DNA from 2 places in the Achromobacter sp. SX5 genome. Region 2 is predicted to be linked to the other one. Evidence: predicted binding sites of a transcription regulator. Region 2 holds the regulator's gene; the other holds the start of a gene.
What was found. Region 2 encodes FliA, which starts transcription of late flagellar genes. Its sites were predicted from a motif close to CTAAAGTTTNNNNNNNNNNNGCCGNTA; they were not measured.
Positions count from the first base shown of each region.

Region 1: AC1M14_RS06620 (FlxA-like family protein) is a predicted target of FliA. The motif match lies at 5,354-5,380, and genes of this name have one in related genera.

Region 1 covers NZ_CM160041.1:1,405,504-1,413,033, forward strand. The annotation lists gene AC1M14_RS06600 (LysR family transcriptional regulator) at 1-544, opposite strand, end outside; gene AC1M14_RS06605 (ABC transporter ATP-binding protein) at 555-1,640, opposite strand; gene AC1M14_RS06610 (ABC transporter permease) at 1,637-3,349, opposite strand; gene AC1M14_RS06615 (ABC transporter substrate-binding protein) at 3,461-4,786, opposite strand; gene AC1M14_RS06620 (FlxA-like family protein) at 4,902-5,312, opposite strand; gene AC1M14_RS06625 (solute carrier family 23 protein) at 5,466-6,779, shown strand; gene AC1M14_RS06630 (methyl-accepting chemotaxis protein) at 6,776-7,530, opposite strand, start outside.
Region 2 covers NZ_CM160041.1:3,213,936-3,221,465, reverse strand. The annotation lists gene AC1M14_RS15175 (O-linked N-acetylglucosamine transferase family protein) at 1-2,148, opposite strand, end outside; gene AC1M14_RS15170 (FliC/FljB family flagellin) at 2,337-3,416, opposite strand; gene AC1M14_RS15165 (RNA polymerase sigma factor FliA) at 3,669-4,424, opposite strand; gene flhD (flagellar transcriptional regulator FlhD) at 4,855-5,178, shown strand; gene flhC (flagellar transcriptional regulator FlhC) at 5,207-5,788, shown strand; gene motA (flagellar motor stator protein MotA) at 5,918-6,793, shown strand; gene motB (flagellar motor protein MotB) at 6,805-7,530, shown strand, end outside.

The DNA of each region.
Region 1 (7,530 bases), 1.8 Mb from region 2:
CGCCGCGCTTGAGGGCGGCGGCGTGTTCCTGGGGCAGGGCGATGCGGTAGCGCACGCTGCGCAGCGGCTGCCACAGCACGCCGCGCGGCGGGTTGGCGGCGATGGTCAGCGCGGCCGGCAGGCGGCCGGTGCTGACCTGCTCGGCCAGGGCGGCGGCGGGCAGGGTCTGGGTCTTGAGCTCGACCAGCGGCAGGCGCTGGGTGACCGCCGAGGCCAGTTCCCCCAGGCGCAGGAAGTCGGGCCGTTCGCTGGGCACGCCCAGTTCGATCGCGCCGTGCAGGCTGCCTTGCAGCTGCTGGGCCTCGGACTTGAACTGGGCGCCCAGCACCAGCAGCGATTCCGCCGTGGGCAGCAGCACTTCGCCGGCCTTGGCCAGCGCCAGCCGGCCGCCGCTGCGGTCGAACAGCGCCACGCCCAGGCTTTGTTCCAGCGCCTTGATCTGGGCGGTGACGGCGGGCTGGGTCAGCGACAGCGCCTCGGCCGCCTTGGTCAGGTTGCCCAGCCGCGCGACCGTGACGAAAGCGCGTATCTGATAGATTTCCATGGCGGCGGACTCACGCCGCCAGCAAGCGTACCTGGGTGGGTTCCAGCCCTATCGATACGGGCGCGCCGACGGGGAAGGGCGACAGCCCGGCCAGGTGGGACTGGTCGGCGGTCAGGCGCTGCTCGCCGATCTGCACCTGGTAGCGGGTGAATTCGCCCAGGAATTCGCTGCTTTCCACGATGCCGGGCAGCCACACGTAGCGCGCGTCGCCCAGGCCGTCGGCCATTTCGATCTGCACCGTGTGCGGCCGGAAGCTGGCCGCCAGCCGCGAGGCCGCCGGCGCTTCGCCGGACAGCGGCAGGTGCAGGTCGCCCACGCCTTCGACGGCCAGCACCACGCTGGCGCTGGTGCGCTCGCGCACCTGGCCTTCGAGCACGTTCATGGTGCCGACGAAGTTGGCCACGAAGCGGTTCACCGGATAGTCGAACAGCGTGCTGGGCGCGCCGATCTGCTGCACCACGCCGTGGTCCAGCACCGCCATGCGGTCGGCGGTGGTCATGGCCTCTTCCTGGTCGTGGGTGACGAAGATGGTGGTGATGCCCAGCCGCCGCTGCAGGCTGAGCAGGTCCTGGCGCATCTGCACCCGCAGCTTCTTGTCCAGGTTGGACAGCGGCTCGTCCAGCAGCAGCACCTGCGGTTCGATGACGATGGTGCGGGCCAGCGCCACGCGCTGCTGCTGCCCGCCGGAGAGCTGGTTGGGGCGGCGCTTGGCGTACTGCGACAGGCCCACCAGGTCCAGGGCCGCCTCCACCTTGGCCTGGATCTCGGCGCGCGGCAGCTTGCGCTCGACCAGGCCGAAGGCCACGTTGTCCCACACCGTCATGTGCGGCCACAGCGCGTAGTTCTGGAACACCATGCCGATGTTGCGGTTCCACGGCGGCGTGGCGCTGATGTCCTTGCCGTCGACCAGCAGCTGCCCCGCGTTATGGCGGTTGAAGCCGGCGATCAGGCGCAGCAGCGTGGACTTGCCCGAGCCCGACGGGCCCAGCAGGGCGAAGAACTCGCCCGGCTCGATGCTGATGTTGACGTCCTTGAGCACTTCGGTCTTGCCATAGGACAGCCGGATATTGCGGCATTCGACGCTGACCTTCTTCATTCCGTTTCCCCTTCGTGGCGCGCCGGCCGCTGGCGCGTCTGCGCGCGCTCGACCAGCAGGTGCGAGATATAGGTGCCGATGGCGACCGCGGCGACGGCCAGGACGCCGAGCGCGGCGCCCGGGCCGCGGCCCGCGGCGCTCTGCATGTAAAGATAGATACCGTAGCTCATGGGCGCCTGGCTGTCTTTGGTCACCAGCATGATGGTGGCCGACAGTTCGACGGCCGCCGTCACGAAGCTGGTGACGAAGCCCGCCAGCATGCCGCCGGCCATCAGCGGCACCACCACGCGGCGTATCGTGCTCATGCGCGTGGCGCCCAGCGACTGCGCGGCTTCTTCCAGCGAGATGTTGATCTGCTGCAGCGAGGCCACGCAGGAACGCAGCGCGTAGGGCAGCCGGCGCACCGAGTACGCGATCATGATGATGATCCACGACGAGGTCAGCAAGGTGCCGGTGCCCGGCAGCTCGATGCCGCGGAAGGTGCGCAGAAAGCCGATGGCCAGCACGATGCCGGGAATCGCCAGCGCCGCCGAGGCCAGGAAGTCCAGCCACTGGCGCGCCGGCAGCCGGGTGCGCAGCATCAGGTAGGCGATGGCGGTGCCCAGGATCACGTCCACGCCGGCGGCCAGGCCGCAATAGAGCAGGGTGTTGGCGATCATGCCCTGGGATTCGGAGAACACCGCCGAATAGTGCGCCAGCGTATATCCGTCGGGCAGCGGCGCGAAGCTCCAGACGCTGGCCAGCGACAGCAGCAGCACGCCCATGTGCGGCGACAGCACCAGCAGCAGCACCAGCAGTATCCAGCCATAGGCCAGCACGCTTTCCGCGGGGCGCAGCTTGCGCTTGTGCAGCGAGTTGCCGCCCTTTTGCAGAGTGGAGTAGTCCTTGCCCTTGAGCACCCGCGCCGACAGCCACAGCGCCAGGATCGAGAAGCCGACCATGATGACGCTGATGACGTAGCCCAGCGGATCTTCCAGGCCCACCTGGGTGATGCGCAGATAGGCCTGCGGCGCCAGCATGTTGGTGGTGCCCAGCACCAGCGGCGTGCCCAGATCGTCGAAGACTTTCACGAACACCAGCGAGGCGCCGGCCACGTAGCCGGGCAGCGCCAGCGGGAAGATCACGCGCCGAAACAGCCGGAAGCCGCGCGATCCCAGGTTGAGCGCGGCTTCTTCCATCGCGCCGTCGATGTTGCGCAGCGCCACCACCAGGTTCATCAGGATGAACGGGAAGTAGTGCAGCGCCTCCACGAAGATCACGCCGTTCAGCCCTTCCATGAAGGGCAGCGTGAAGCCGAACCAGTCCTGCAGCAGCAGGTTGACGCTGCCCGAGCGGCCGAAGATCAGCTGCATGGCGACCGCGCCGACGAAGGGCGGCATGATCAGCGGCAGCACGCCCAGCGTCTGGATCAGCAGCGCGCCGCGGAATTCGAAGCGCACCGTCAGGTAGGCCAGCGGCACCGCGATGAGCGAGGCCAGCAGGGCCGACCAGCCCGCCACGTACAGGCTGTTGAAGAACGCCTCCTGCATCAGGGGCTGATTGAAGAAGGCGCCGAAATGGCCCATCGTGAAGCTGCCGTCGGCGTTCACGAAGGCGCTGTAGAACACCGTGCCGACCGGAATGGCCAAAAACAGCAGCAAAAAGCCGAACACCAGGAGCGCCGTCAGCACAGGGCCGGCGTGCAGGCGCGAATGGCCCGAATAATCCATCGAGAATCCCGCAATCGTTGCTAATGCCCCGTCCGCGCGGACGGGGCGCCGGAAATCGGCCGGCGGGCCGGGCGCTGCCGCCCGCCGCCGGCCGCGGATACCGCTACGCCGCTACAGCGCGGCGGCCTGCCGGGCCAGCTTCACGGCTTCTTCGTAGTTGGCGCGGGCCTGCCCGTTCCACTCGCCTTCGAGCTGCGTGATCTGCTGGTTGACGGCGGCGTCTTTCTTGTTGCCGGCGAAGATGGCCAGGAAGGCCGGGTCCGATGCCTTCTTGCCGTCGACCAGCGGCGCCCAGGTCAGCTTGCGGGCCTGCTCCAGCAGCTCGGCGGCCTTGCCGCTCCTGGCCTTGTCGCCCAGCTTGGCCTCCGCGTCGTAAATGGCCTTGGTGGCCGCCTGCAGTTCCTTCAGGCGGAACGTGACGGTCTGGTCGTACAGCGACTGCACCACGTAGTAGCGCGTCTGCGACAGGTCGGCGTTGAACTGCACCTTGCTGCGCTTGGCGATTTCGGCCGGATCGGGATAGCCGGGCGGGATCTTGCCGGCCAGCGCGGAGTAGGGCAGCACCGGCAGGCGCGAGATCTTGGGCTGCAGCAGCAGCTCCTGGCCCGCCTGGCTGAGCGTGAAGGCGATGAACTTCTTGCCTTCCTCGGTGTTCTTGGCGCCCTCGATCAAGGCGATGTTGGCCGGCACGATGGCGGTCTCCGACGGGTAGACGAAGTCGACCGGGAACTTGGAGTACTTGCTGGACAGTCCGAAGAAGTCGATCACCGGGCCGGCGCCGAACTGCCCGTTGTTCACGCCGTCGGGCACGCCGAACGAGCGCTCGGTGATGGCGCTGCTGTTGCCCGACATGCGCAGCAGCGTGCGCCAGCCTTCGTCCCAGCCTTCGCCCTGCAGAATGGTCTCGACCGTCAGGTGCATGGTGCCCGAGCGCGACGGCGAGGTGATGCCGACGTGGCCGAACCACTGCGGCGCGAGCAGGTCCTTCCATTCGACCGGCGCGGGCAGCTTGTGCGCGGCGATGTAGCGCGTGTTGTAGATGATGCCGTAGCCGGCCAGCGCCTGGCCCAGGTACATGCCGGCGGGATCGTTGATGGGGTAGCTGCCGATCTTGTCCGGCACATCCTTGTTCGCCACGTCGGACGACTTGGCCAGCAGCTTGTCGCGCCCCAGCACTTCGAACGCGTCGGGCGCGCTGGCCCAGAACACTTCGGGGCGCTGGCCCGCGGGCGTTTCGCGCACGTAGGCGATGCCAGATACCGTGTTCTTGTTCAGGATTTCCAGCGTGATGCCGGGGTTGGCCTTCTCGAACGCCGCCTTATAGGCCTGGGTCAGGTCCTTGGGGAACGAAGTGATCACCGTCACCGTGCCTGCCAGGGCCGGCGCGGCACAGGCGGCCAGCAGCGCCCCTGCGAGGGCTGTGCGCATTGCGTGCATGGTTTGTCTCCGTGGTTTTAGATTTGTCCGGAGACAGTAATGTCAGCCCTGCGGCGAGTCCAATCAGAAATTTTGATGCGGCCCATCAGCGCGGGCGGCCGCGCCCGCTTGCGGATTATGCGGTGGCCGACACGCCGCCCTGCATCGCGCGGGCCTGCTGCGTCATCACCTGCGAGATCTGCGCCTGGATCTGCAGCGCCTGCGCGTTGAGCGCCTGCACCTGGCTTGCCTTCATTTCGGCCGACATGGCGCTGGCCTTGACCCGGGCGATCTGCTCCATGACGCGCTGCAGCTGTTTCTGCAATTCCTTGATCTGGCGGGTGTATTCGTCCTCGTTGTCGGTTTCCTCGGAGGCCTGCGCGCCGCCCACCGCCATCGCGCCCGGCTGGCTGACGCGGATCTTGCCGTCCTGCGCCGACACCGCGGCGGGCGCGTCCTGGCGGGTCCGGCTGGCCTGGATGCGCTCGGCCCACAGGTCGGTCAGGCTCTTGAGCCGGGAGGTGCCTTGGATGGAATCGATCGCCATGATTGCTCCTGTCGCCAGTCGGGATTTGGGGGTTTCCACCAATACGGCATCGCCGCGAGGAACTTAAACGTTGCGGGTGGTTCGCGGCCCCATTTACACTGGCGCCCGCTCGCAGTCTCCATCCTCCCTTCGAACCACTTTCCCGGGGCATCCATGTCCAATTCCTACTTTCCGCGCTGGCGCCTGGCCGACGACGCCGAGCCCGGCGTCATCATCGCGCCCGACGAAAGGCTGTCCTGGCCCAAGAACGTGGCCATGGGCGCCCAGCACGTCGTCGCCATGTTCGGGTCCACCGTGCTGGCGCCGCTGCTGATGGGCTTCGATCCCAACGTCGCCATCCTGATGTCGGGCATCGGAACGCTGATCTTCTTCCTGTTCGTCGGCGGCCGGGTGCCGAGCTACCTGGGTTCCAGCTTCGCCTTCATCGGCGGCGTGATCGCGGTCACCGGCTACGCCGGGGCCGGCCCCAACGCCAATATCGGCGTGGCGCTGGGCGCCATCATCGCCTGCGGCCTGGCCTATACGCTGATCGGCCTGCTGGTCTGGATCGCCAACTCGCGCGCGGGCGCGGGCGCGAACTGGATCGACACGCTGATGCCGCCGGTGGTCACGGGCGCGGTGGTCGCCGTGATCGGCCTGAATCTGGCGCCCATCGCCGCCAAGGGCGCGATGGGGGCCTCGGGCTTCGACACCGCGATGGCGCTGGTCACCGTCCTCTGCGTCGGCGGCATCGCGGTCTATACCAAGGGCATGGTGCAGCGCCTGCTCATCCTGGTGGGCATGATCCTGGCCTGCGTGGTGTACGGTGTCTTCGCCAACGGCCTGGGCCTGGGCAAGCCGATAGACTTTTCGGCGGTGTCCGCGGCCGCCTGGTTCGGCCTGCCGCAGTTCGCCGCGCCCGTGTTCAAGGCCGAGGCCATGGGCCTGATCGTGCCGGTCGCCATCATCCTGGTGGCGGAAAACCTCGGCCACGTGAAGGCGGTCAGCGCCATGACCGGACAGGACCTGGACCGCTACCTGGGCCGCGCCTTCGTGGGCGACGGGGTCGCCACCATGGTGTCGGGCGCGGTGGGCGGCACCGGCGTCACCACCTACGCCGAGAACATCGGCGTCATGGCCGTGACCCGCATCTATTCCACCCTGGTCTTCGTGGTGGCCGCCCTGATCGCCATCGTGCTGGGCTTCTCGCCCAAGTTCGGCGCGCTGATCCAGACCATCCCCGCGCCGGTGCTGGGCGGCATGTCGGTGGTGGTGTTCGGCCTGATCGCCATCGCCGGCGCCCGCATCTGGGTGGTCAACCAGGTGGACTTCAGCGACAACCGCAACCTCATCGTGGCCGCGGTCACGCTGGTGCTGGGGGCGGGCGACTTCACCGTCAAGCTGGGCACCTTCACCCTGGGCGGCATCGGCACCGCCACCTTCGGCGCCATCATCCTGTACGCGCTGCTGCGCCGCCGGAAGACCTAGACGGGCACCAGCCGGGCGGTCGGCGTCACGTCGATCGCCTGGCCCGACAATGTCTTGAACACCGCGGTGGCCTCGGCCAGGCGCCGCGCCTGGTCCTCCATCGCCGCGGCGGCGGCGGAGGCTTCCTGCACCAGCGCCGCGTTCTGGTGGGTGACCTCGTCCATCTGCGCGATCGCCAGGCCGACCTGGTCGATGCCGCTGGCCTGCTGGGCCGAGGCGGCGGAGATCTCGCCCATGAGGCAGGCCACCCGCTGCACCGAACCCACGATTTCCTGCATGGTCCGTCCGGCGGCCTCGACCTGGGCCGAGCCGGCGGTCACCGTGGCCACCGAGGCCTCGATCAGGGCCTTGATCTCCTTGGCCGCCAGCGCGGCGCGCTGGGCCAGCGTGCGGACCTCGCCGGCGACCACCGCGAAACCCTTGCCCTGCTCGCCGGCGCGGGCCGCCTCCACCGCCGCGTTCAGCGCCAGGATGTTGGTCTGGAACGCGATGCCGTCTATCACCGAGACGATGTCGGAGATCTTGCGCGAGCTGGCCGAGATGTCCTGCATGGTGGATACCACTCGGTCCACGCTCTGGCCGCCGCGTTCGGCCACGTCCATGCTGTCCATCACCAGCTGGTTGGCCTGGGCGGCGCTCTGCGCGTTCTGCTTGACGGTCGCCGCCAGCTCTTCCATGGTGGTGGCGGTTTCCTGCAGCGCCGACGCCTGCTGCTCGGTGCGCACCGACAGGTGGGCATTGCCGGCCGCGA
Region 2 (7,530 bases):
GTGCTGCAAATGTCCTTGGGACTGCAACTCGGCAGCACTGGTCAGTTTGCTCGCCGGATCAATAACAATCGTGGAGAAAGCGCCGAGATCCGCCATTCGTGCGAAATGCGGATGGCCGGACAGTGCCGCCCCGTGGTCGAGAACGACGATTTTTCCTTCGAAGGAGAAAGCGAAGCACTCTGCGTTCGGACTGTCGTCAGCGGAGACATCTGGGTGTGAGACCAGCGTAGGCGCCGCATCACCTTCAAACTGCGGCAGGCCTTGCTCCGTAAAGCCAAGGGCCGCGGGCGTCTTGCCTTCGCAGTATCGTTGCCAGATGGCGCGCAAGGCATCGGCCAGGTGTCCGGCGTACTTGGCGCTATTGCAAACCGGAGAGTCCAGCAGAATCCGCCGCAGATGGCTGCGAATGATGGACAGGCTTTGCAAGTCGCCCGCCAGGCCTTTGGCGCGAGCGATATATTCATCCCAATCCTGCGTCACCAGTTCGGGCATTCCGGCATTGACCAGATGCGTGGCCGAATGCCGTCCGGCGAAAGTCGGCCCAGGAAGCGTGATCACGGGCACACCCATCATCATTGCTTCGCAGGTCGTCAAGCCGCCCGAATAGGGCCAGGGGTCCAGGGCGATATCGATCTCGTTATAGCTTTCCAGCAACTTGACGTGATTCGAATGGCCTTCGAAGCGGATGCGGGACGCGTCGATGCCGTGCGTGGCCATGATGCGGACGACGCGTTGCTGCATGGTTTCGAAGCCGAAGGCCGTTCCCTTGAGAAACAGCCTTGAATCGGGAACCGCAAGCAGAAGCCTGGCCCATTCGGCCAGCAAGACCTCATTGACCTTTGTGGGATTGTTGAAGCATCCGAAGGTGACGTAGCCGTTCGTCGCCGCGGGTAGCGGACCCACTTCGGGCATGTGCGACGGCGGCTGGTAACAGATATAGTCATCCGGCATGCGGATGAGTTTTTCCGTGTAAAACGCGTCGCTGCCCGGTGGGGACTCGACGCCATCGCTGATCAGATAGTCGATCGATTCAACGCCGGTGGTATTGATCAGACCGCCCACCCATTTCACGATGACCGGCGCGGGTTCCATGGCGATGGTGCGCATCCTGGTTCCGGCGTTGTGGCCGGAAAGGTCGATCAGGATGTCGATGGAGTCGTTTCTGATGGAGTCCGCCAGTTCGGTGTCCGAAAGGCGAGCGATGTCAGTCCATTTCGTCGCGATCCGCATCAGCTGTTGAGTGATCGAATCGACGACGTTGCTGCTCGTGTAAAAGAACAGTTTGATCCCCCACGTTCCTATGCTTTCAAGGGCCGGTGTGATCATGTAGCCGACAGGGTGTCGGCGAAACCCGTCGGATACCATGCCGATCCGCAATGGGCGGCCCGGCGTCCGGTCGGTGGCTTGCTGTCGCGGCGTCTTTGTACGTGGGGCGAACTTTTGTCCCCACTCCTGGCATAAAGCCAATATCTCTTCCGGCGTTGAATGCGGAAGATAATGCGCCATGGTGATTCGATTGGATAGAGGGACCGGGTCCGTATCGGTAAGCTTGGCTGCTTGCGCATAACTGGCCTGGGCGTTCTCGAGCTCCGCCAGGTCGCGCCACATATTGCCCAGCTCATTTAGATGAAGACTGCGATTGCGCGCATCGTTTTCCACCAGCCACTGTGCTACATGCAGCGCTTCGTCGAAACGATGAAGTTTGAAGAGCGATTGCGATTGCCGCAGCAACCCCCCGATGTGCCTGGGTTGCAGCGTCAGCAGTTTTTCAGCATAGGCCAGCGTCGGCTCGTGCTTTCCCAGGCTGAAATTGCTTTCGACCAGGCCGTAGAGGGCGGCTGTGCTGTTTTCGTCGTATTCCAGCGCTTGGGAGAAGTACTGCAGCGCCGATGTGTGGTCGGCCAGTTGGGCGCAGGCCTGCCCCAGCAGCGTCCAAGACATGGCATCTTCGGCGTTCAGGCCGGTTGCCTTGGTCAAAGCCTCCCGGGCCTCGAGCGCGTTGGCCTCTAGCAAATATCGTTGTCCCAGATCGCGCCAGGCCTTTGCGTCGTCCGGGCGGCGCTGGGTTCTGGCCAGCGCCGCCTGTAGCGAGGGTACGCCGGGCTGGCTGGGAGAAGGAGGGGGGCGACGAAAAGTGGGCTTGACCATGCGATGTGCCTAAAGACCTGCGAGTGTCGTGCAGAGTACTTTGCGAGTCGTGAAAGCAATGAGTGAATCAGCTCAATAAAACATGGCCTTTTCCGGTTTGGACGGAAAAAAGGCCCGAGAATATGGATTCCCGGGCCTTTCGAAGAGGCGTCGGCAGGTCCGAAGACCTGCCTGGCTTCGGAAGCGTATTAGCGCAGCAGCGACAGCACCGTCTGTGGCACTTGGTTGGCCTGGGCCAGGACCGAGGTGCCAGCCTGTTGCAGGATCTGGGCCTTGGTCATGTTCGACACTTCAGTCGCGTAGTCGGCGTCTTCAATACGCGAACGGGCGGCGGACAGGTTGTTGACCGTGTTGTTCAGGTTGGCAACCGTCGATTCGAAGCGGTTCTGCACGGCACCCAGGTCGCTGCGCAGCGTGTCGACGCGTTGCAGGGCGGTGTCGATGTCGGCCAGCGGGGCCAGGCCGGCGGTGGAAACGGCGCCCGCGGTCAGAGCGGTAGCCGAAGCGGTCGCGGTAACAGTTGCCGCGCCGGTGGAAGCAACCGCCGGAGCCGACAATTGATAGTACTTGTTGTCCGTGGACTTGAGGTAATAGGTGCTGCCCGATTGAACCACCGTGCCGTTCTTCGCGGCAGCCGATGCGGCGCCCGTGATTGCGCTGATATCGATATCGAACGTGGCGTTCGCCGCAGCCTTGGTTCCACCGACGGTGAAGTTACCAGCCTTCACGCTGTGCGCGATCTTGTTCACGTCCAGCTTGTCGAGGCCCAGCGTGGTCTTGTCGATCTTGCTCAGATCGATGCTGATCGTTTCGCTGTCGTTGGCGCCGACCTGGATCGTCAACGATTGGTCCTTGGCCAGGACATTAATGCCGTTGAATTGGGTCTGTTGCGACACGCGGTCGATTTCGCCCAGGCGTTGGGTGATTTCGGCCTGGATCGATTCCAGGTCGGTATCCGAGTTGGTGCCGTTGGCGGCCTGCACCGTCAGTTGACGGATGCGCTGCAGGTTGTTGTTGATTTCGTTCAGGGCGCCTTCGGTCGTCTGGGCGATCGAGATACCGTCGTTGGCGTTGCGGGCGGCTTGCGTCAGGCCGTTGACGTTGGCGGTGAAGCGGTTGGCGATGGCTTGGCCGGCGGCGTCGTCCTTGGCGCTGTTGATGCGCAGGCCGGAGGACAGGCGCTCGATGGCGGTGCCCAGCGACGATTGCGACTTGTTCAGGTTGTTCTGCGCAACCATCGACAGATAGTTGGTATTGATGACTGCCATGTTGAGGCTCCCAAGAGAGAAAGGCTTCTTCAAACTGGGCAGCAAGGCCGCCCATCGGTGTTAACGGGAAAGTTCGTCGACGGGTGTCTAGGAATCTCTCCGTTGCCAGGATTACGGCAGGCCAAAATCGATCTTTAGGGAAATTTTTGCGAAAGTCGAAATTCTTGTTGTTGCGGGGGGAGAAGAGGGCGCCGATTACGCCGTCCGCTACCCCTATATAGAGAAGACTGCGAGAGGGCGGCCTGCGCAGCCTCAAATCACCTGCGCGATTTGCCCTTCCTGCGGCAGTTCCTGCCAGGCCTGTTCCTTGAGTTTGGCGCGGATGCGGGCCGTGGCCTGGGAGCGCAGCTGGCAGACGCGCGCTTCGGTCACGTTCATGATGGCGCCGATTTCCTTGAGGTTCAGGCCTTGCTCGTAACAGAGCGACAGCAACAGTTTTTCGCGCTCGGGCAGGGCGTCGATGGCGTGGATCAGGGCCTGGCGGAAGTCGCCGGCCAAGAGGGAGTCCAGCGGATTGCCGTCGGCCGAGCCGTGGGCGAGCGCCGAGGACCAGTCGGCCAGGCCGCCGCCTGTGTCGGAGTCGGCGGCGAAGTCTTCATAGTGGACGATCTGCACGCCCTGGGCGTCATGCAACAGCGTCTGATATTCACCCAGGCCGATGTCGAGTTGTTGCGCGATTTCGGCTTCGCTGGGGGCGCGCATCAGGCGCTGCTCCAGCTGCTGGATGGCCTGTTCGATCTTGCGGGCCTTGGCGCGCACGCTGCGGGGCAGCCAGTCCTGGCCGCGCAGCTCGTCGAGCATGGCGCCGCGGATGCGGGTGGTGGCGTAGGTCTCGAACTGGGCGTCGGCGGTTTCCTGGTAACGCCGCACGGCGTCGAGCAGGCCGATCATGCCGGCCTGTATCAGGTCGTCGAGCTCGACGCTGGCCGGCAGTCTGGCGAGCAATTGCAGGGCCAGCTTCCGCACTAGCGGGGCATAGTCGACCAGGCTGTCATCTGCGTGGGGCATTGCGGAATGTCGGACGGAATCTATCGTGGCGCGTCGCTGACTGTTGCCGAGATACGACATTGTCGACAAACGCGCGGGAAGCGAAAGCGAGCCGATTGAGTGGTCGGCAAGGTGCCATTGTGGGCACTGGAAACGGTTTCATTCCCCGAAGAACGCCGCGTTTTGAACGCTTGTTTGCGTGATTGAGGTAAATTTTGTGAAAAAGTTTTATGTCAAGGTGTATCGAAATCGGCAAGTTGCGCAATATCAACAAAGATTTGTCATAAAAGTCATAGAAAATGACAATACCTGTGGTAAATTTTACTTAAATTGCGAACAAATGATACATTTCGCATTAAAGCAGGCCTGATTTGGGCCTGCGGCAACGGCGATTGCTGGAAATTTGCGTATCTAAGTCCGCGCGGGCGGGATCGGAACTAGGAGTTTGGGCGTGCAACAAGTCGAAAATTCATTGCTGGCAGACATTCGCGAAGTCAATTTGTCATATTTGTTACTAGCTCAGCGCATGCTGCGCGACGACTATGCGGCGTCGATGTTTCGCCTCGGTTTCAGCAACGAGGTGGCCGATATCCTGATGCGGCTGTCGCCGGCCCAGCTGGTCAAGCTGGCCAGTTCCAGCTCGCTGCTGTGCCGTTTCCGGTTCGATGACTACAGCCTGCTGTCGGCGCTGACCCACGACGTGCTGGGTGGTGCGCTGCAACAGGCGCACGCCACGATCCTGCTGGCCAAGCAGCCTGTCGAAGAACTGGCCTGACGGCCTGCCGCGATCCGGAAATATTGTAATGGCCTCCAAGAGCGTATCCCAGGAAGCGGACGACATCCTGCTTGCCAGTTCCATGATCACCCTGGGAGCCCGGCTGCAGGTGCTGGAGGCTGAAACCAGCCTCAGCCACGACCGCCTGGCCCGGTTGTATCGCGAGATCCGCGGCTGCTCGCCGCCCAAGGGCATGCTGCCGTTCTCGGTGGACTGGTTCATGACCTGGCTGCCGAACATCCATTCGTCGCTGTTCTACAACGTGTATTCCTTCCTGAATACGCGCACCAGCAGCAAGGGCATACGCGCCATCATCGACGCCTACCGGCTGTATCTGGAGAACGCCGGCCTGGACAACGCCGAGGCCGCCGAGCCCGTGCTCAGCTTTACCCGCGCCTGGATGCTGGTGCGGTTTTTCGATGGCGGCATGCTGCAGCTGTCGGCCTGCCGCCAGTGCGGCGGCCATTTCATTGCCCATGCCCACGATCCGCAGTCGGATTTCGTGTGCGCGATCTGCCGGCCGCCGCCCCGCGCCGGCAAGACGCGCGCCGCGGCCCGGGCGCGCGCCGGCGCCCGTTGCGCGCCCGCGGCGGACGCCGCGCAGTCCTGAAGGCGGCCCGGCGGGCTGTTTCCAAATACGTCAAAAGCCCTGGAAAACCCCCCGTAACCCACGTTTTTGGAGCGGGGGGAACAGGGGATCATTGACGCCGGTTTTAGACTACGTTGGCAGGGGCCTGATGTGTTGATTGTTATCGGTTTTCTTGTGGTGGCCGTGTCGGTCGTCGGCAGCTTCATCGCGCTGGGCGGCCACCTGGGCGCGCTCTACCAGCCCTTCGAGCTGACGCTCATCTTCGGCGCGGCGTTCGGGGCGTTCCTGGCCAGCAACAGCAAGAAGTCGCTGGCGCTGGTGAAGTCGGCGCTGCCCGACGCGCTCAAGAGTTCGCGCTACGGCAAGGACGTGTACATGGAGCTGATGGCGCTGCTGTACGTGCTGCTGAACAAGGCGCGCCGCGAGGGCCTGATGGCGATCGAATCGCATATCGAGGACCCCGAATCCAGTCCGATTTTCAGCGAGTATCCCCGCATCGCCAAGGACGCGAAGCTCATGGAGTTCATCACGGACTACCTGCGCATCATGATCAGCGGCAACATGAGCTCGTTCGAGATCGAGACCCTCATGGACGAGGAAATCGAGACCTACCGCCACGAGCGCGAAGTGCCGGCGCGGGCGCTGCACCAGATGGCCGACGGCCTGCCGGCCTTCGGCATCGTGGCCGCGGTGCTGGGCGTGATCAAGGCGCTGGCCGCCGTGGACCAGCCGCCAGCCATCCTGGGCGACCTGATCTCCAAGGCCATGGTGGGCACGTTCCTGGGCATTCTGCTGGCCTATGGTTTCGTCGGGCCGCTGGCCTCGCGCATCGAGCGCCGCAGCGACGAGGCCACCAAGGTGCTGGAGTGCATCAAGACCACGCTGCTGGCCAGCATGAACGGCTATCCGCCGCAGCTGGCCGTGGAATTCGGCCGCAAGGTGCTGTTCTCGGCTGTGCGCCCGACCTTCGGTGAGCTGGAAGAGCACGTGCGGCAGGCCAAGTCGGCGACGACCGGCCGCGCCTGACGGAGCCGTCCATGAGCACGGTAAACAACCACCGTGTGGTGATCCGCCGCAAGAAGAGCAAGGGCGGCGGGCACCACGGCGGCAGCTGGAAGATCGCATACGCCGACTTCATCACGGCGATGATGGCGTTCTTCCTGGTGATGTGGCTGATCAGCGTGGTCCCGCGCGAAGAGCTGAAGGGCATCGCGGAGTACTTCCGCATGCCGCTGCGCGTGGCGATCACGGGCGGGCCCAGCAGTTCGGCCGAGACCAGCGCCGTGCCGGGCGGCGGGCAGGACCCGCTACGCAGCGACGGCGACGTGCGCCGCGGCCAGGGCAACCGGGTCGAGTCCCAGCCCATGGGCGATGCCGAGCGCCGCGAGCAGCACCGCCTGGAAAACCTCAAGAAGCGCCTCGAGAACCTGATCGAAACCAGCCCGGTGCTGCAGACCTTCCGGCCGCAGGTGCTGATCGACCTGACCACCGAAGGCCTGCGCATCCAGATCATCGACAACCAGAACCGTCCCATGTTCGCCACCGGGCGCGCCGAGGTGCAGCCCTATATGCGCGACATCCTGCGCGAATTGGGGCCGGTTCTGAACGAGCTGCCCAACAAGGTCAGCATCTCGGGCCATACCGACGCGGCGCAGTACGCCCGCGGCGAGCGCGCCTACAGCAACTGGGAGCTGTCGGCCGACCGCGCCAACGCCTCGCGCCAGGAGCTGGTGGCCGGCGGCATGAACGAAAGCAAGGTCATG